Duganella zoogloeoides: one gene and its partner. The protein of the gene in region 1 binds, or shares a complex with, the protein of each later gene. Links are inferred from orthologs where the notes say so. Each region holds a gene or a part of one and is shown on either strand. Other genes may lie near its edges. The genes, in order: dnaN and SR858_RS12975.

The links.
Region 2: the proteins of dnaN (region 1) and SR858_RS12975 are in contact, whole or in part, in a cryo-EM structure (PDB 8GIZ), measured with the Escherichia coli proteins. The link is inferred for Duganella zoogloeoides from one-to-one orthologs.

Annotation. Positions count from the first base shown.
Region 1 is NZ_CP140152.1:6,284,077-6,292,217, forward strand. What follows is about bases 3,061-5,859. They hold dnaN (DNA polymerase III subunit beta), read right to left. Parts: upstream 5,114-5,859; coding sequence 4,007-5,113; downstream 3,061-4,006. Other genes in these bases: gyrB (DNA topoisomerase (ATP-hydrolyzing) subunit B), read right to left, coding at 3,061-3,890; dnaA (chromosomal replication initiator protein DnaA), read right to left, coding at 5,216-5,859. Also shown: SR858_RS27525 (sensor histidine kinase), read right to left, coding at 1-733; more of gyrB, read right to left, coding at 1,386-3,060; more of dnaA, read right to left, coding at 5,860-6,640; rpmH (50S ribosomal protein L34), read left to right, coding at 7,096-7,230; rnpA (ribonuclease P protein component), read left to right, coding at 7,267-7,740; membrane protein insertion efficiency factor YidD, read left to right, coding at 7,747-8,007; membrane protein insertase YidC, read left to right, coding at 8,018-8,141. UniProt on the Escherichia coli protein: Confers DNA tethering and processivity to DNA polymerases and other proteins. Acts as a clamp, forming a ring around DNA (a reaction catalyzed by the clamp-loading complex) which diffuses in an ATP-independent manner freely and bidirectionally along dsDNA.
Region 2 is NZ_CP140152.1:2,927,079-2,935,200, reverse strand. The notes cover bases 299-3,078. They hold SR858_RS12975 (DNA polymerase III subunit delta'), read left to right. Parts: upstream 299-1,059; coding sequence 1,060-2,097; downstream 2,098-3,078. Other genes in these bases: SR858_RS12965 (TatD family hydrolase), read left to right, coding at 2,519-3,078; SR858_RS12970 (PilZ domain-containing protein), read left to right, coding at 2,108-2,494; SR858_RS12980 (hypothetical protein), read right to left, coding at 613-780; SR858_RS12985 (hypothetical protein), read right to left, coding at 299-613. In the rest of the region: more of SR858_RS12985, read right to left, coding at 209-298; more of SR858_RS12965, read left to right, coding at 3,079-3,304; SR858_RS12960 (ankyrin repeat domain-containing protein), read left to right, coding at 3,304-3,972; SR858_RS12955 (alpha/beta fold hydrolase), read right to left, coding at 3,966-4,769; SR858_RS12950 (methyltransferase domain-containing protein), read left to right, coding at 4,996-5,919; SR858_RS12945 (hypothetical protein), read left to right, coding at 5,985-6,233; SR858_RS12940 (hypothetical protein), read left to right, coding at 6,441-6,641; SR858_RS12935 (phospholipase A), read right to left, coding at 6,648-7,742; fusA (elongation factor G), read left to right, coding at 7,944-8,122. UniProt on the Escherichia coli protein: Part of the beta sliding clamp loading complex, which hydrolyzes ATP to load the beta clamp onto primed DNA to form the DNA replication pre-initiation complex.

The DNA of each region.
Region 1 (8,141 bases):
AGAGTGGCTCCTCTTCCGTTTTTGCGTGTGAAGTGAAAAGTCGACGGTCCTCTCCCACTTCGTCTGGCGCGGTAATATGAATACCGAAACCGTCGGTCTGTTCACCAAACGGGTTAATAAGCTTAGCTAGCGAAGCTTTAAGATCCAAAATGCGTTGGCGCGGCCACGGCCGTCGAAGCCGTTGAATGCTAACGACGGTTCCATGTTTGAGTTCTGACTCAAATTTATTCAACTCACTAGGCAGCTGGAACCCGTTCTGTTCGGCATAATGGACTGGTACGTTTTCAAAACGCTCCTTCGCATCTTTTTCGAACAACTCCCAGTCAACAGTTAGTCGATGGACTTTCTCGGGAGTGCCTTTGGGGCGACTTTGTAGAATCACCTCTTCCCCCAGACGGTCAGACGAGAACCTACCGATGCCCTTGCTACCTGCATAGTTCCGACGATCTGCGGCGAGGTTGCGGAAGTCGTCCGGAGAGCGGCTGCTGCGCTTGGAAGAGTAGGCAACGAAAAGCCATTTGTCAGTGAGGTCTTCGTACGACATGCCTGCGCCGTTATCGGCGATTACGATTGAATCGTCCCCGAAATACAGATGTACACAGTCTGCGCCAGCATCGAAAGAGTTTTTAACTAGCTCGAAGATCGCTACTTCATCATCCGTGATGAGCTCTCGGCCAAGCACACGCTTGAGGCCGGTGCTGACATCAAAGTGCAAATTATTTTGAGTAGCCAAATTCGTCTTCCTTTCATTTGACCAAGATAACTACCTGCGTGGCGTTTTTTTGAATCATTTATGGATTGTAACTTCACTCTGTCAGCGTGGGTAAGATTTACCAATGGCAAGGCACCCAAAATCTTGCTTCACAGGTTGATTCGATGCGTCAACAATGCACCAGTAGCCGTAAAAGGGCCAAGATCGTAACGCGCCACATCTGGCAGCACTACAAGGATTGATCGACACCAATCGCCTCACTGCTAAAGGACAAGCTATACTGACGACGCAAAGAAACGGTAGAGCGCAACTTCGCCGATGCCAAACAGCGGCATGGACATCGCTATGTGCTCTATCGTGGAGCCGCCAAAGTGCAAGTCCAGGCACTATTGGCCTCCGCTTATCAGAACATGAAAAAATTGCCATCTACTCGAAAAGGCATCCTTCTTTATGCTTTTTAACGCTGCAGGTTGCCGAGCCTGCGGCAATGGTGGTACTGCTCGTCTTTATGAACGGTCTGATGTGGCGGATTCATCTGCGACGATGATCCTCAAATGTTGTAGGCAACACGATTCAGAAAAACAAAAACCCCGGTCTTCGCGGAAGAACGGGGTTTGTCATCAGTCTGAAAGGCGCTCAACAGAGCGCCTTCAATGCCACAGCTTTGCGGTACTTACACGTCAATATTCCCCGCCCTTAACGCATTATTCTCAATAAACGCCCGGCGCGGCTCCACATCATCCCCCATCAGCGTGGTGAAAATCTGGTCCGCAGCAATCGCATCCTCGATCTGCACCTTCAACAACCGGCGCACGGTCGGGTCCATCGTGGTTTCCCACAGCTGATCCGGGTTCATCTCGCCCAGACCTTTATAGCGCTGCTTGGATACCACGCGCTCGGCCTCGTCACGCAGCCAGCCCATGGCCTGGTGGAAGTCGGTCACGGCCGATTCCTTGGTGCGCTCGCCTTCGCCGCGGCGCACGTACGCGCCTTCGCCCAGCAGGCCGGTGAAGGTGGCGGCGGCGTCGGCCAGTACGCGGTAGTCGGCGCTCTGGACGAAGTCGGCGTCGATGGCGCTGACTTTGACGTTACCGTGGTGCATTCGTTCGATCCACAGCATGTGCTTCTCGGACAGTTCGTCCGAGCGCACCGAGACCTTGATCGCGATGTCGTTGATGTTGTCCTGCAGCGCACGGGCCGAGACTTCGGCCAGTTCCAGCGTGTCCAGGTTCAGCGTGACGCCGGTCATGATGGCGGTCAGCGCGGCGCGGTCGATCACGCGCGTCAGGCGCGTCATGATGACGTTGGCCAGGTTGAACTGGCGTACCAGTTCAGCCAGCGGCTCGCCGACGATCGGGTTGGCGCCTTCGCGCGGGGTGAGGGCGGCGGTGTTCAGGGCCACGTTCATCATGTACGTCGCTTCTTCGGCGTCGTCTTTCAGGTAGCGCTCGTCGCGGCCGGCTTTGACCTTGTACAGCGGCGGTTGCGCGATGTAGATGTGGCCGCGTTCGACCAGTTGCGGCATCTGGCGGTAGAACAGCGTCAGCAGCAGGGTGCGGATGTGGGCGCCGTCGACGTCCGCATCGGTCATGATGATGATGCGGTGGTAGCGCAGTTTTTCGACGTTGAATTCGTCCGGGCCGATCGAGGTGCCCAGCGTGGCGATCAGGGTGGTGATCTGCTCGGAGGACAACATTTTTTCGAAGCGCGCTTTTTCCACGTTCAGCACCTTGCCGCGCAGCGGCAAAATGGCCTGGAACTTGCGGTCGCGGCCCTGCTTGGCCGAGCCGCCTGCGGAGTCACCCTCGACGATGTACAGTTCGGACAGGGCCGGGTCTTTTTCCTGGCAGTCGGCCAGCTTGGCCGACAGGCCCAGGCCGTCCATCACGCCCTTGCGGCGGGTGAGGTCGCGGGCCTTGCGGGCCGCTTCGCGCGCGCGTGCCGCTTCCACGATCTTGCCGCAGATAATCTTGGCGTCGTTCGGTTTTTCCTGCAGGTAGTCGGCCAGGGTTTTGGCGACGATTTCTTCGACCGGGCCGCGCACTTCGGACGACACCAGCTTGTCCTTGGTTTGCGATGAGAATTTCGGCTCGGGCACTTTCACGGACAGCACGCAGGTCAAGCCTTCGCGCATGTCGTCGCCGGAGATTTCCACTTTCGCCTTTTTGGCGAACTCGTGTTCTTCGATGTACTTGTTGATGACGCGGGTCATCGCCGCGCGCAGGCCGGTCAGGTGGGTGCCGCCGTCGCGCTGCGGAATGTTATTGGTGAAGCACAGTACCTGTTCATTGTATGCATCGTTCCACTGCATCGACACGTCCACCGAGATATTGGTGTTCTGGTCCGACATGCGCTCGCCGGTGGCCTGGAACACGGTCGGGTGCAGCACGGTCTTGGCCTTGTTGATGTATTCCACGAAGCCACGGGTGCCGCCTTCGAAGGCGAAAATGTCTTCCTTACCGGTGCGCTGGTCGGAGAGGCGGATGTTGACGCCGTTATTGAGGAACGACAGCTCGCGGATACGCTTGGCCAGGATTTCGTAGTGGAATTCCACGTTGCCGAAAATGGTTTCGTCGGCCCAGAAGTGGACGTCGGTACCGCGCTTGTCGGTATCGCCGATGACTTTAATCGGCGATACGGCAAAGCCGTCGCGCATTTCCAGTTCGCGGTCCACCGGCACGCCACGGGCAAATTCCATGAAGTGGACTTTGCCGTCGCGGCGGATGGTCAGTTTCAGGGTTTTCGACAGCGCGTTCACGCACGATACGCCCACGCCGTGCAGACCGCCCGAAACTTTATACGAGTTCTGGTCGAACTTGCCGCCGGCGTGCAGTTCGGTCATGACGATTTCGGCCGCCGAACGCTTCGGATCGTGCTTGTCGTCCATTTTCAGGCCGGTCGGTACGCCGCGGCCGTTGTCGGTGATCGAGATCGAGTTGTCCGCGTGGATGGTCACGTGGATCTCGGTGCAGTAGCCGGCCAGCGATTCGTCGATCGAGTTGTCCAGCACTTCGAATACCAGGTGGTGCAGGCCGGTGCCGTCCGAGGTGTCGCCGATGTACATGCCGGGACGCTTGCGGACCGCTTCCAGGCCTTCGAGGATCTGGATGGAGGCGGCGCCGTATTCTTCGACTTTGGCCGGTACTGGTGCTGGAATCTCTTCTGGAATAGCGGACATTGACTGCTTTCTCTATGTAACGTGTTACTGGGCTGCGGTGTCATTCCCGCTTGCGCGGGAATGACGTTGGTGATGGCGCGGTGTTGGCCGCGCATCGGCCTTGATTGCGTTGAAACCTAGATACGCATCGGCATGACAACGTATTTAAAATCGGTGTTGTCGGGGATCGAGATCAGCGCCGACGAGTTCGAATCACCGAGGGCGACGTTGATCTGGTCGCACTTCAGGTTGTTCAGCACGTCCAGCAGGTAAGTAACGTTGAAACCGATATCGACACTGTCGCCGCCGTAGTCGATTTCCAGTTCTTCCACTGCTTCTTCCTGGTCGGCATTGGTGGAGCTGATCTTCATCACACCCGGGCTGATGATGCAGCGCACGCCCTTGAATTTATCGCTGGTCATGATGGCGGCGCGCTGCAGCGAGCGCAGCAGCTCATCGCGGCCGATCGTGAATTCGTTGGTGTAACCCTTCGGGATCACGCGCGTGTAGTCCGGGAACTTGCCTTCCACCAGCTTGGAGATCAGCTCGATGTCGGCAAAGGTCAGCTTGACCTGGTTGCCGGCGATGTCGAGCTGGACGGTTTCGTCGTTCTCTTCCAGCAGGCGCTGCAGTTCGATAATGGTCTTGCGCGGAATGATCACTTCCTGGCGCGCGAAGGTCTGCTCGGTGGCGACCTGGCAGAAGGCCAGGCGGTGACCGTCGGTAGCGACCGCAATCACGTTGTTGCCATCGAGGACCAGCAGCAGGCCGTTCAGGTAGTAACGGATGTCTTGCTGGGCCATCGAGAAGTGCACCATGTTAAACAGGTGCTTCAGGGTTTTTTGCGGCAGGGTCACATTGGCGCTGTAGGTCTCGGCCTGTTGCACGGTCGGGAACTCTTCGGCAGCCAGGGTTTGCAGGGCGAAGCGCGATTTACCGCTCTGTACCGTCAGGCGCTTGTTCAGCAAGGTCATCGTGACGTCGCCGGACTCGGGCAGGGCGCGCAGGATGTCGAGCAGCTTGCGGGCAGCCACGGTGGTACCAGCCACTTCAGCGCCGGAACCGATGGCGGCATTGGTGGTGATTTGTACTTCCGTGTCGGTGGACAGGAAGGAAACGTTCTCGCCGTCTTTGCGGATGAGGATATTGGCCAGAATCGGCATAGTGTGCCGACGCTCGACAATACCACTCACGATCTGCAGTGGCCGGAGAAGCGTGTCTCGGGTGGTTTTGACCAATTGCATAGATTATCCTCAGTAGTAAAGATGTAATTTTTTATAAGGTTGGCAGTGCGCCGGTTGCTGGAATCATAATGGCAAACCGGTCGCTCCGCTACTCTGTCGGCATCAGCCTTTCAAGGTCTGCTCGAGCACGTGCAGCTCGTGGTTGCATTCCGGGTTCTTGGTGCGGTCCAGCGCGATTTTGCGCACCGCGTGCAGCACGGTGGTGTGGTCGCGGCCGCCGAACAGTTCGCCAATTTCCGGCAAGCTTTTTTGCGTCAGTTCCTTGGCCAGGTACATGGCGATCTGGCGCGGCCGGGCGATGTTGGCCGGACGGCGCTTCGAATACATGTCCGCGACCTTGATGTTGAAGAAGTCGGCCACGGTCTTCTGGATGTTTTCCACCGAAATCTGGCGGTTCTGCACCGACAGCAAGTCTTTCAGCGCTTCCTTCACCACGTCGATGGTGATGTCCTTGCCGTGGAAACGCGAGTACGCCAGGATCTTGCGCAGTGCGCCTTCGAGCTCGCGCACATTCGAGCGCAGGTGCTTGGCGACAAAAAACGCCACGTCGTCCGAGAAGGTCACGCCTTCCTGTTTTGCCTTCTTCAACAGAATCGCCACCCGCATTTCCAGCTCCGGCGGCTCGATCGCCACCGTCAGGCCGGAATCGAAACGCGAAATCAGGCGGTCGTCCATGCCCGTGATTTCTTTCGGGTACGTGTCGGACGTGATGATGATCTGCTTCTTGGCTGCGATCAGCGCTTCGAACGCGTAGAAGAATTCTTCCTGCGTGCGGCTTTTGCCGCCGAAGAATTGAATATCATCGATCAAAAGCATGTCCAGCGAGTGGTAGTAATGCTTGAAGTCGTCGAAACCCTTGCGTTGGTAAGCGGTCACTACGTCGCGAACATACTGTTCTGCGTGGATGTAGCGGATCTTCGCTCCGGGCTGGTCGGCCATCACCTGGTTGCCGATGGCGTGAATCAAGTGGGTTTTACCGAGGCCCACGCCGCCGTAGAAGAACAGCGGGTTGTATGACACACCCGGGTTGTTGGCCACCTGGATCGCTGCTGCGCGCGCCAGCTGGTTGGCCTTACCGGTCACAAAACTGTCGAACGTCAGATCGGTGTTGATGCGGCTTTGCTCGCGGCGCGGCGGGGCGCTGGCCGGCAATTCCGGCACCGATGGCACCGGGTCGTGCAGGGACGAGCCTGAGGCCGTGGCCATGCGCGAGCCGCCGGTGGGCACGCCGCCGTTGTGATCGGGCACGGGCGCGACCGTGGTCGCGGCTTTTTTCGGTGCGGACAGGCGCGGATCGAGGATGAATTGCACCTCGGTCGGTTGCTCCCAGTACTGGCAGGCCAGCGCGGTGATGCGGCTGGCGAACTGGGTTTTCACCCAGTCGAGCTTGAACCGGTTGGGCGCGGCCACGCGCAACTTTCCCGCCTCGTAATCGATGGGGATGAGCGGCTTGATCCAGGCACTGAATTGTTGCGGCGTCAGCTCCAGCTCTAGCTGGGCGGAGCAGGTCTGCCAGAAATTTTCCATGAAATCGACTGTCGTTTCTTACTGTATGCAGCGTGTGTGCAGTAAGAGCGTCGTAACAAAAACAACGGTGATTTCTTACTGCGTATTCTGCGGATAAAGGTGTGGGCAACTTCGAAGTTTTTCACACGTAACGCGCTATTCTACTCTCGTCCGCACAAGTTATCCACAGGCGCGACGCGTTTTTTCGCGTTTCCGGCATGGTCGGCGCGGCCAAAGTCCGCCGTCAGTTGTTGACAAGGGGGATCAAAATGCTGATAATTCAGGGTTCCCCGCCCGTATTCCGTGTTTATTCACTTGAACGTCAATATGGAGTAAGCGTGGATTATTGCGGGCGATGAGATGGACCCAGCTTGTGCCGTAGCGTTGGCATGGGTGCGCGAAGTGTCATTGGCACCAAAAACTGACGGGCTGTCATACCCGATTTTGCATTTTTTTCTGCTTTAAGCGAGACCAACATGAAACGTACTTACCAACCATCCGTTGTGCGCCGTAAGCGCACCCACGGCTTCCGCGCACGCATGGCTACCCGTGGCGGCCGCCAAGTGCTGAACGCGCGTCGCGCCAAAGGCCGCAAGCGTCTGGCTGTATAAGCCAGCTGCTTGTTAGCTGATCGCGTGGAAAGCTGTATTTCAAGCGGCTCGACAGGCGAAGGTTCACACGACTTCGCGCGCGTTCGGCGTATCGTTAAAACGGATGAATTTTCATCCGTTTTTCGTTTGCGCCCTACTCAAAAAAGCGCGCACTTCGTGCTCTACACCTGTCCGAACAACCTGCCGCATGCGCGGCTGGGCGTCGTGGCGGCCAAGCGCTTCGCGCCGCGCGCTGCCACCCGCAATACCATCAAGCGCATCACACGCGAGCTGTTCCGTACTACCGGTTTGCCCGCCATCGATTGCGTGGTGCGCCTGTCGCGTCCGGTCAATAGCAAGGATGGGCCGGCCACCACGGCCAAGCTCAAGGCCGAGCTGCGCGTGGAGTTGACGCGGCTGTTCGCGGCGCAAGCCCGGATCGGCCGGCCGCCGGCAGTGGCTGCTTCCGCGACACCGGCGTCGCCCGGTGCAGCGCAGGCCTTGCCTTCGGCAACGCCGCCCCCAGCTTAGCCCACCATGACCCGTCTGCTTCATTTCCTGCTGCGCGCTTACCAGTTGGCCATCAGTCCACTGCTGGGGCCGCGTTGCCGCTTCTACCCGAGTTGCTCGAATTACGCGTTGGAAGCGCTGCAGATTCACGGCGCCGCCCGTGGCAGCCTGCTCGCTGCCAAACGGGTATGCCGCTGTCACCCCTGGAACGAGGGCGGCTTCGACCCGGTGCCGCCGGCCGACCCGACATCTTCTTCATCGACCGCTTGCGGTTGCAACCACTCCTGATAAGTACCTAATGGATATCAATAAACGTACCATTTTGTGGATCGTCTTCGCCGTGTCTCTGGTCGTTCTGTGGAACAACTGGATGGTGTCGACCGGCCAGCCGTCCATGTTCGCACCGCAACCGCCGGCCAAGA
Region 2 (8,122 bases), 3.4 Mb from region 1 along the record:
CAAAAAGGAAGTCGTCGGATTGTTATAGATTCCACGGCATATCGGTGGATGGTAAGGCCGCGTCCGACGTACTCCCAAGCATTAGCGCAACAAAATATGAGCTTTGCCGTTGAATTGGAGCACGGAGCTCGAACGACCCTGCTGGTTTGTCTGGATTCGGCACGTCCAGACAATTGGATGTGTGCTGAAGCTAGCATTGTTTCCCCCGCTATCGTTGAGAGGGCTGTACGGAGAGCCTTGGCTCTGGGCTGGTGTCCCGCCGCGCCGGGTAGTACATTTCAGCTGACAATGTCGAATGAGCAGCGATTGCCTGTACGGTTAGGTTGAATATGACAGTTGTAGAACAGGGCTTAGCGATAGGCTTGTAGCGCACCACGGCGCCAGTGACAGCATTGACGGTGACGATGCCGGTCGATTCGCTGCCGGAGAAGCCCACCTTGTGCTCGTACGTGGTGCCGACGAAATATGGCACGCCGTCATCATCGATTTCCGGCTCGAAATCGATCAGGCCCACCGTGGCCCGGCCCGACAGGTAGGCGTGGCGCTCGACGTGGTCACCGAAATAGGCTGACAGCAGGTAGCGCAGCCCGAGCGGCTTGCCATTGAGTTCCATCACCAGTTGCACGTCCGCCGATCGTGCGCGTGGACGGTCAGGTAGCCGGGCGTGCCGCCGTCGGCAAACCATTTGAAGAAACCGCTATGCTCGAAAAGGGCCACCCACACCAGCTTGTCGCGCACCAGTTGTTTGACCGGCCGGCCCCACCCGCACTTGCGACCCAAGCGAGGCGATGTCGGACAGTCGCTTCTGCATCGCCTGCAAAGCCCTGCCCTCCGACACCAGCGGCGCCTGGTCGATATCGATCGGCGGCAGGGCGTCGTGGAAACTGGCCGTAAGGCGCTGGGCGGTGGATGCCGGAATCGATGCATAGAACACCATTTTGCCCATGAGAAAGTAAGAAAGAGAAAGTAAGCAAACGGCGCCCGGTGGCGTACAATCGCTCACCCGCGCGGAGTATCTTTACTTTGCTTATGCGCATGATTTAAAACACAATACCAAGAATGAGCGATTCCATTTATCCCTGGCAGCAAGAATCCTGGCAACAATTGCAGCAGTTGCGCCAGCGCCTGCCGCACGCGATCCTGTTCCATGGCGCGGCCGGCATCGGCAAGGCCGACTTTATCGAGCGCTTCGCCCAGGGGCTGCTGTGCGAGGCCGTGCGCGCCGACGGTCATGCCTGTGGCCAGTGCGCGTCATGCGGCTGGTTCGCCCAGCACAATCACCCCGATTACCGCCGCGTGCGGCCTGAAGCGCTCGAAGACGAGCCGCCCGAGGGCGAGGAAGGGGAGGGCGATGGCGGCAAAAAGGCGGCCAAGTCCACCAAGACGCCATCGAAAGAAATCAAGATCGAGCAGATCCGCAACCTGGCCGATTTCATGAATGTTTCCACCCACCGCGCCGGCCTGCGCGTGGTGGTGCTGTATCCGGCCGAGGCGCTGAATATGCCGGCGTCCAACGCCTTGCTGAAAACCCTGGAGGAACCGCCAGCGGGCACCGTGTTCCTGCTGGCATCCAACAGTCTCGATCGCCTGCTGCCCACCATCCTGTCGCGCTGCCGCAAATTTGCCATGCCGATGCCGTCGCACGACCAGGCGCTGGCCTGGCTCAAGCAGCAAAACGTCGCGGACGCCGACAGCTGGCTGCGCGAGCAGGGCGGGGCGCCGCTGGCGGCCTTGGCCCAGGCCGAATCAGGCAACCGCGACGACCTGGAAACCCTGCTGCAACTGCTGGCCCGCCCCAGCGTGGAAGGCGCCCTGAAAGTGGCCGACAAGCTGCAAAAAGTGCCGCTCACGGCGCAGGTGTCATGGTTGCAGCGGTGGCTGTATGATGTGTGTGCGCTCAAGCTGGCGGGCAACGTGCGTTACTATCCACGCTATCAGCGCGAATTGGGCAGCCTGGCCGATAAAATTCACATCAGCCGGCTGCTGGCGGTGATCAAGGGCGTCAACGACCGCCGCGCCACGTCGGACCACCCGCTGTCGCCGAAGCTGTTTTTGGAGGATATGTTGCTCGACTATACCGCCGCCTGCAGCCACTGAGAGATCGACCATGCCCGCTGACAGCCACTTCGATTCCACCGCCGCCCCGGGCTTGCCCGGCCGGCCGACGGTGCTGTCGCTGGCGATCCGCGAGAAGGCGGCGCTGTATGCCGCGTACATGCCGTTCCTCAAGCACGGCGGCCTGTTCCTCGCCACCAAGCAGCCGTACAAGCTCGGCGACGAGCTGTTCCTGGCGCTGACCCTGATGGACGAGCCCGAAAAATACCAGGTAGCGGGCCGGGTGGCCTGGATCACGCCGGCGGGTGCCCACCACGACAAGGCGCAGGGCGTGGGCATCCACTTCCCGGATGACGAAGGCGGCCAGAAGCTGCGCCAGCGCATCGAGGATATCCTGGGGCCGGCGCTGCGCTCGGCCCGCGCCACGCACACCTTGTAACGCTGCTCGCGGTACAATCGCACCATGTATATCGATTCCCACTGCCACATCAATTTCCCCGAGCTGGCTGCTCGCATGCCCGAGATCCTGGCCAAGATGGCCGACAACGGCGTCACCCACGCCTTGTGCGTGTCGGTGGACCTGCCGGACTTTCCGCAGGTGCTGGCGCTGGCCCACCAGTATCCGCACATCTATGCGTCGGTGGGCGTGCATCCGGACTACGAGGACACGCCCGAACCCACCGTCGAACAACTGGTCGCGCTGGCCGACGATCCGAAGATCATTGCCATCGGCGAGACCGGCCTCGACTATTACCGCCTGGAAGGCGACCTGGAATGGCAGCGCGAGCGCTTTCGCACCCACATCCGGGCGTCGCGCATTACCCGCAAGCCGCTGATCATCCACACCCGCAGCGCCAGTGAAGACACCATCCGCATCCTGCGCGAGGAAGGCGCCGCACCGGAGGCCGGCGGCGTCGCCGGCGTGATGCACTGCTTTACCGAATCGCTGGAAGTGGCGCGCGCCGCCATCGAACTGGGCTTTTATATCTCGTTCTCGGGCATCGTCACATTTAAAAGCGCCAAGGAGTTGCAGGCCGTGGCTTTGGAGGTGCCGCTCGAACGCATGCTGATCGAGACCGATTCGCCGTACCTGGCGCCGGTGCCGTTCCGCGGCCGCACCAACGAGCCGGGCTATGTCGCCCACGTGGGCGAGTACATCGCCAGGCTCAAAGGTATCCCGGTGGAAGAGGTTGCAGCGCAGACGTCGGCCAATTTCTTCAAACTGTTCAACGTCAAAGAGGCCGCCTGATGAAACGCCGTCACTGGCTGTTGGCCAGCGTTGCCTTGATGTTGTCCGGACCGGCGCTGGCAGCAGCATTGCCGCCTGGCGAGGTGGACCTGTTCCGCGCGGTGGAGCAGGACCGCGCCAACAGCGTGAAAAAGTCGCTGGCGGCCGGCGTCAATCCCAATGCACGCGACCTGGGCGGCGAAACGGCGCTGATCGTTGCCATCCGCAACGACGCCAACGCCGCCGCCACGGTCTTGATGGACCAGAAGGGCATCGACCTCGAAGCGAAAGCGCCGAACGGCAACACGGCCCTGATGATGGCTGCGTACCGCAAGAACCAGCCACTGGTGATCGACCTGCTACGGCGCGGCGCCAAGGTCAACCAGTCCGGCTGGACCGCCTTGCACTACGCGGCGGCGGGCGGCAGCGCCGAGATCACCAACTTGCTGCTCGACCACAAGGCGCAGATCGATGCCGAGTCGCCTTCAGGCATGACGCCGCTGATGATGGCCGCACGCGAAGGGCAGGAAGACGCGGTCAAGGTGCTGCTCGTACGCGGGGCCAATGCGACCCTCAAGGATGGCGGCTTTCACCTGACGGCTTCGGACTTCGCGCGCAAGGCCGACAAGCCGTGGATCGCCAAGGCCATCGACGCCCACCTGGCGGCCAAGGGCATCAAACCTCAATAGCCGATGTCGTCGAGGAAGGCGTCGATATAGTTCGAGCTGTCCTCGGGGGCGCTCAAATGCGGGCAATGGCCCACGTTGCTGATCACCTTTACGGTCGAGAGCGGCAGGTGGTCGCGCAGGTAGTCGCCCACCTCGCGCGGCGCCACCAGATCGTCGCTGCATTGCAGGACCAGTGACGGAATGGTCGACTTGACCAGGTCCGCACGGTGGTCGGCGGTAAACGTCACGCGGGCGAAATGGCGGGCGATCTCGGGATCGTTATGCTCGAGGCGCGTGAGCAGTTCGCGCGTGAGCTGCGGCTGGTTTGGCGCGCCCATGATGGCTGGCGCCATGTGCCGGACCCAGGCCAAATAATTGTCGTCGATCAGCTTGAGCAGTTGTTGGATGTCTTCCGCATTGAAACCCCCGACGTAATCGCCATCGTTGATGTAGCAGGGTGACGGCCCCACCATCACCTGCGCGGCGAAACGCTCGGGGCGCTGTATCGAGGCCAGCAGGCCGATCATGGCGCTCACCGAGTGCCCGACAAAAATCACCTTGCCTTTCGCATAGAGTTCGATAATCTCAAGCATGTCTTCGGCATGGCCGTACAGGTCGGCGTATTTATTGCGGTCGTAGGCGGACAGGTCGGAGCCACCGTGGCCGGTCAGGTCCAGCAGGATGATCTTGTAGCGCCGGCTGTATGCCGGGTGGATGAAACGCCACATGGTCTGGTCGCAACCATAGCCATGGACGAACATGATCGTGTGTTCCCCATCGCCGTGACAATGGACGTTGTTGCGTTGCTGCACCGACATGACTATCTCCTTGAAAGCAACACCCAGTATACGGTGAAAGTGCCGACAATAGTGACTAAAAGGTAATTTAGCTGGAATCATACCGATAGATCGAGAATTGGCGGGTAATTCCTGTCCATCTCGTAACATCATGCCGAAGCGAAATTCTTGATAATGAGCCTATCCGCATTGCATCCAGGGACAGTGCGATTCATAGTTTGTTAATAGAAGGAAATCGAGGACATCCATGCTGAACGAACGCGAGATCGAAAGCTGCTATCTGGGGCAATTCATTCCAGTCCACTACCATCACAATATGTTGATGGACCAAAACCGCATGCACGGGTTCAAATCGGCGATCGATTACGCGGTCCGGCCCGGCGCCAAGGTCCTCGAGCTCGGTGGCGGCACCGGCGTGCTGTCGTGGTTTGCGGCAGCCAAGGCTGCCAAAGTGTATTGCGTGGAATTCAACCCGGACATGGTGCGCGAGGCGCGCAAGATGCTGGCGCTCAATCCCAATGGCGAAAAAGTGGAAGTCATTCACGCCGACGCCTTCGAATACCTGCCGCCGGAACCGGTGGACGTGGTGATCTGCGAAATGATCCACGTGGCCATGCTGCGCGAAAAACAGGTGGAAGTGATCGAATCGTTCAAGCGCCGCTACCTGGAACGCTTTGGCGGCCCGCTGCCGGTGTTCCTGCCCGAAGCGGTAATCATGGCAGTGCAGCCGCTGCAGCAGGAATACGATTTCGAAGGCTTTTATGCGCCGATCGTGCAGTTCCAGGAAACCCAGGTGGTGTACCCGGGCACCGTGGAAATGGCCCATCCGGCCGTGTACAGTATCATCGACTTCAGCCAGCCCAACCAGCTGACCTATACGTGGCAGGGCAAGTTCGTAGTCGAGCGCACCGGCGAGATCAATGCCATGCGTTTCGTGACCAAGAATGTGCTGGCCGTGGTGCAGGACCGCGCCACCACCATCGACTGGCTCAACCACTACATGACCTTGCCGTTGGCGCTGCCGGTCAAGGCCCGCGCGGGCGATGTGCTGGAAGTGAGCTTCCAGTACCGCGCCGGCGGTTCGATTCCGTCGCTGCAGGCGTCGCTCAAGGCCGAGCTGGTTTTTGAGGCGGCCACGCAATCCGTGGCACACGCGCCGGCTTTCGCCTAAGTTGCTGCTGTGGACTGGACGGGAACAGCGTATACTTCCGCTTTTATATTTTTAAGTTGAAGAAGATGGAACAGATCGACCAGCGCTACCTCGTCCAGCAAAACAAGATTGCCGACGGCGACACCAAGCCCCCGGTGTTTGCCAAGGTGATGCGCAGCAAGGAAGGCGCCTTCGAGGGCGTCTCGTTCATCAAGTCGAAGGACAAGGCGTCGGTGCTGACCATCGACCAGGCCAACGAGGCGATTGCGTGGTCGGCCAGGAAAAAGCCGAATGCGCACGAGTACGTAACCAAGATCATCTGCGTCGGCCAATAACAGGTCCACAACCAACAGGTCCACAAACAATAGGTCCACGACCCGGTCCATCACCCCGGTCCACCACCCCGGTCCGCCACGCCGTTCATCCTGCCTTTTCCCCGCCTGATCCCCGCCTGGCTGCAACCGGTCGCACCATCGTTGCAGCAAAAACTCCCGGTCACTACAGTATCAGCATCGACACCATTGTGATCCGGGAGTTTTTATATGTTCAGTTTTTTATTATGGCTGTTCCTGCTGCTGGTGTGCTGGCCGCTGGCGCTGCTGGCGCTGGTGCTCTATCCGCTGTGCTGGCTGCTGACGTTGCCGTTTCGCCTGATCGGCATCGGCGTCGAGGGCGTGTTCGAGCTGCTGCGCGCCGTGGTCATGCTGCCGGCGCGCATCCTCGGTGGCGGCGCGCGCCGTTGAGACGACTTAGAAATCCACTTTCACGCCGACGCCGATCGACTTCTGTGCATAGTTGTAGTCGATCAGGCTCTGGCCATAGCCGCTGAAGCCCTGCACATACCCTTTCAGGTTGGCCGCCACCGGGAACGCCCAGCCCACTTGCAGCGCGCCGTGGTTGGTGTGCAGGTTGCGGCGCGCCAGCATCGAGATTTCGTGGCCATCCCATCGGTAGCTGGCAGTGACGTCACCGTGGCCGAGGTAGTCGGTAATGTCGATGTTGTCGTTGTCCGAGCGTGAATTGTCGAGGCGCTTCCACAGGCGGAAGTTGACCGCGAAGTTACCCTTTTCGGCGCCGATCTGGGCGTAAATCCGGTTCCAGCTGCGCGACAGCGTCGAGGTCTGGCCGTTGGACTGGTGCACCATGCCCAGGGTCAGGAAGCGCACATCGACGCCACCGAGGTTGAGCGCCAGCGGCGTGGTCACCATCAGCTCGGGCTGGTAATTGGTTTCGCGGAACGGGCTCGATTCCGACCGGTTGTACGCCTGCCAGAAGCTTTCCTGGGTGTAGCCGAACCACAGATCGACCGGGTAGCCGAACGCCTGCTCGAGCATCTTCATCTTGAAGCTGAGCTGGTACATCAGTTCCACGTGCTGCGCTTCGAGGCCGTCGGGCGAAAATTCCTTGAAAGGCTGGTCGTTATTGCCGCTGCTGTAATTGGCCAGCAGCAGGTAGCTGTCGCGGTGCGGACGGAAATTGAACACGCCGCGCTTGGCCGACCGGTCCAGCTCCCACGACTGCACCATGCGCGAGACCTTGTCTTCGGCAGGGATGGTGGTCAGCTCGGCCACTTTCGGCGGCAAGACGGCTTCCGGTGGGGGCGGCGGGGCGTCGGGCTGGGTACGGGCAGGAGCATCCGCCGCCGCCACTTTTTCCGCCTCGGTGGCCGGGCCGCCGGTGGCCGGCGCGGCGGCTACCTGGCCGCCCGGCGTCTTGCGTGCCAGGCCGTCGTAGCAGGCCAGCCGCGCGCTGGCGTCGCCCAGCACCGAGCAACGTTCGATGCGCAATTCAAGTTCGGGTGTGTCGGTGGCGGCTACCTGGGCCAAAGCGAGGACGGGGGCCATGCCAAAGGATAGGAAAAGGGCGGTTTTCGGTCGGACAGTCATGCAGATATTCCCGGTGAGATGTAAGCTTGCAGTTTAGTCCAGAGACTATATTAATTGCTGTTCGGTACGTCGCACATTTGGAAACAACTTTACTGCTTGAAATATTCTGTGTGCGCCGCACCTGAGACTACCCAAACCAGTTGTGTACGAGGAGCTGTGATGACCCGCAAAACCCCTATCGAGCGCTATCGCAATATCGGCATCAGCGCCCACATCGACGCCGGCAAAACCACCACCACCGAGCGTATCCTGTTTTATACCGGCGTCAATCACAAAATCGGCGAGGTACACAACGGCGCGGCCACCATGGACTGGATGGAGCAGGAGCAGGAACGCGG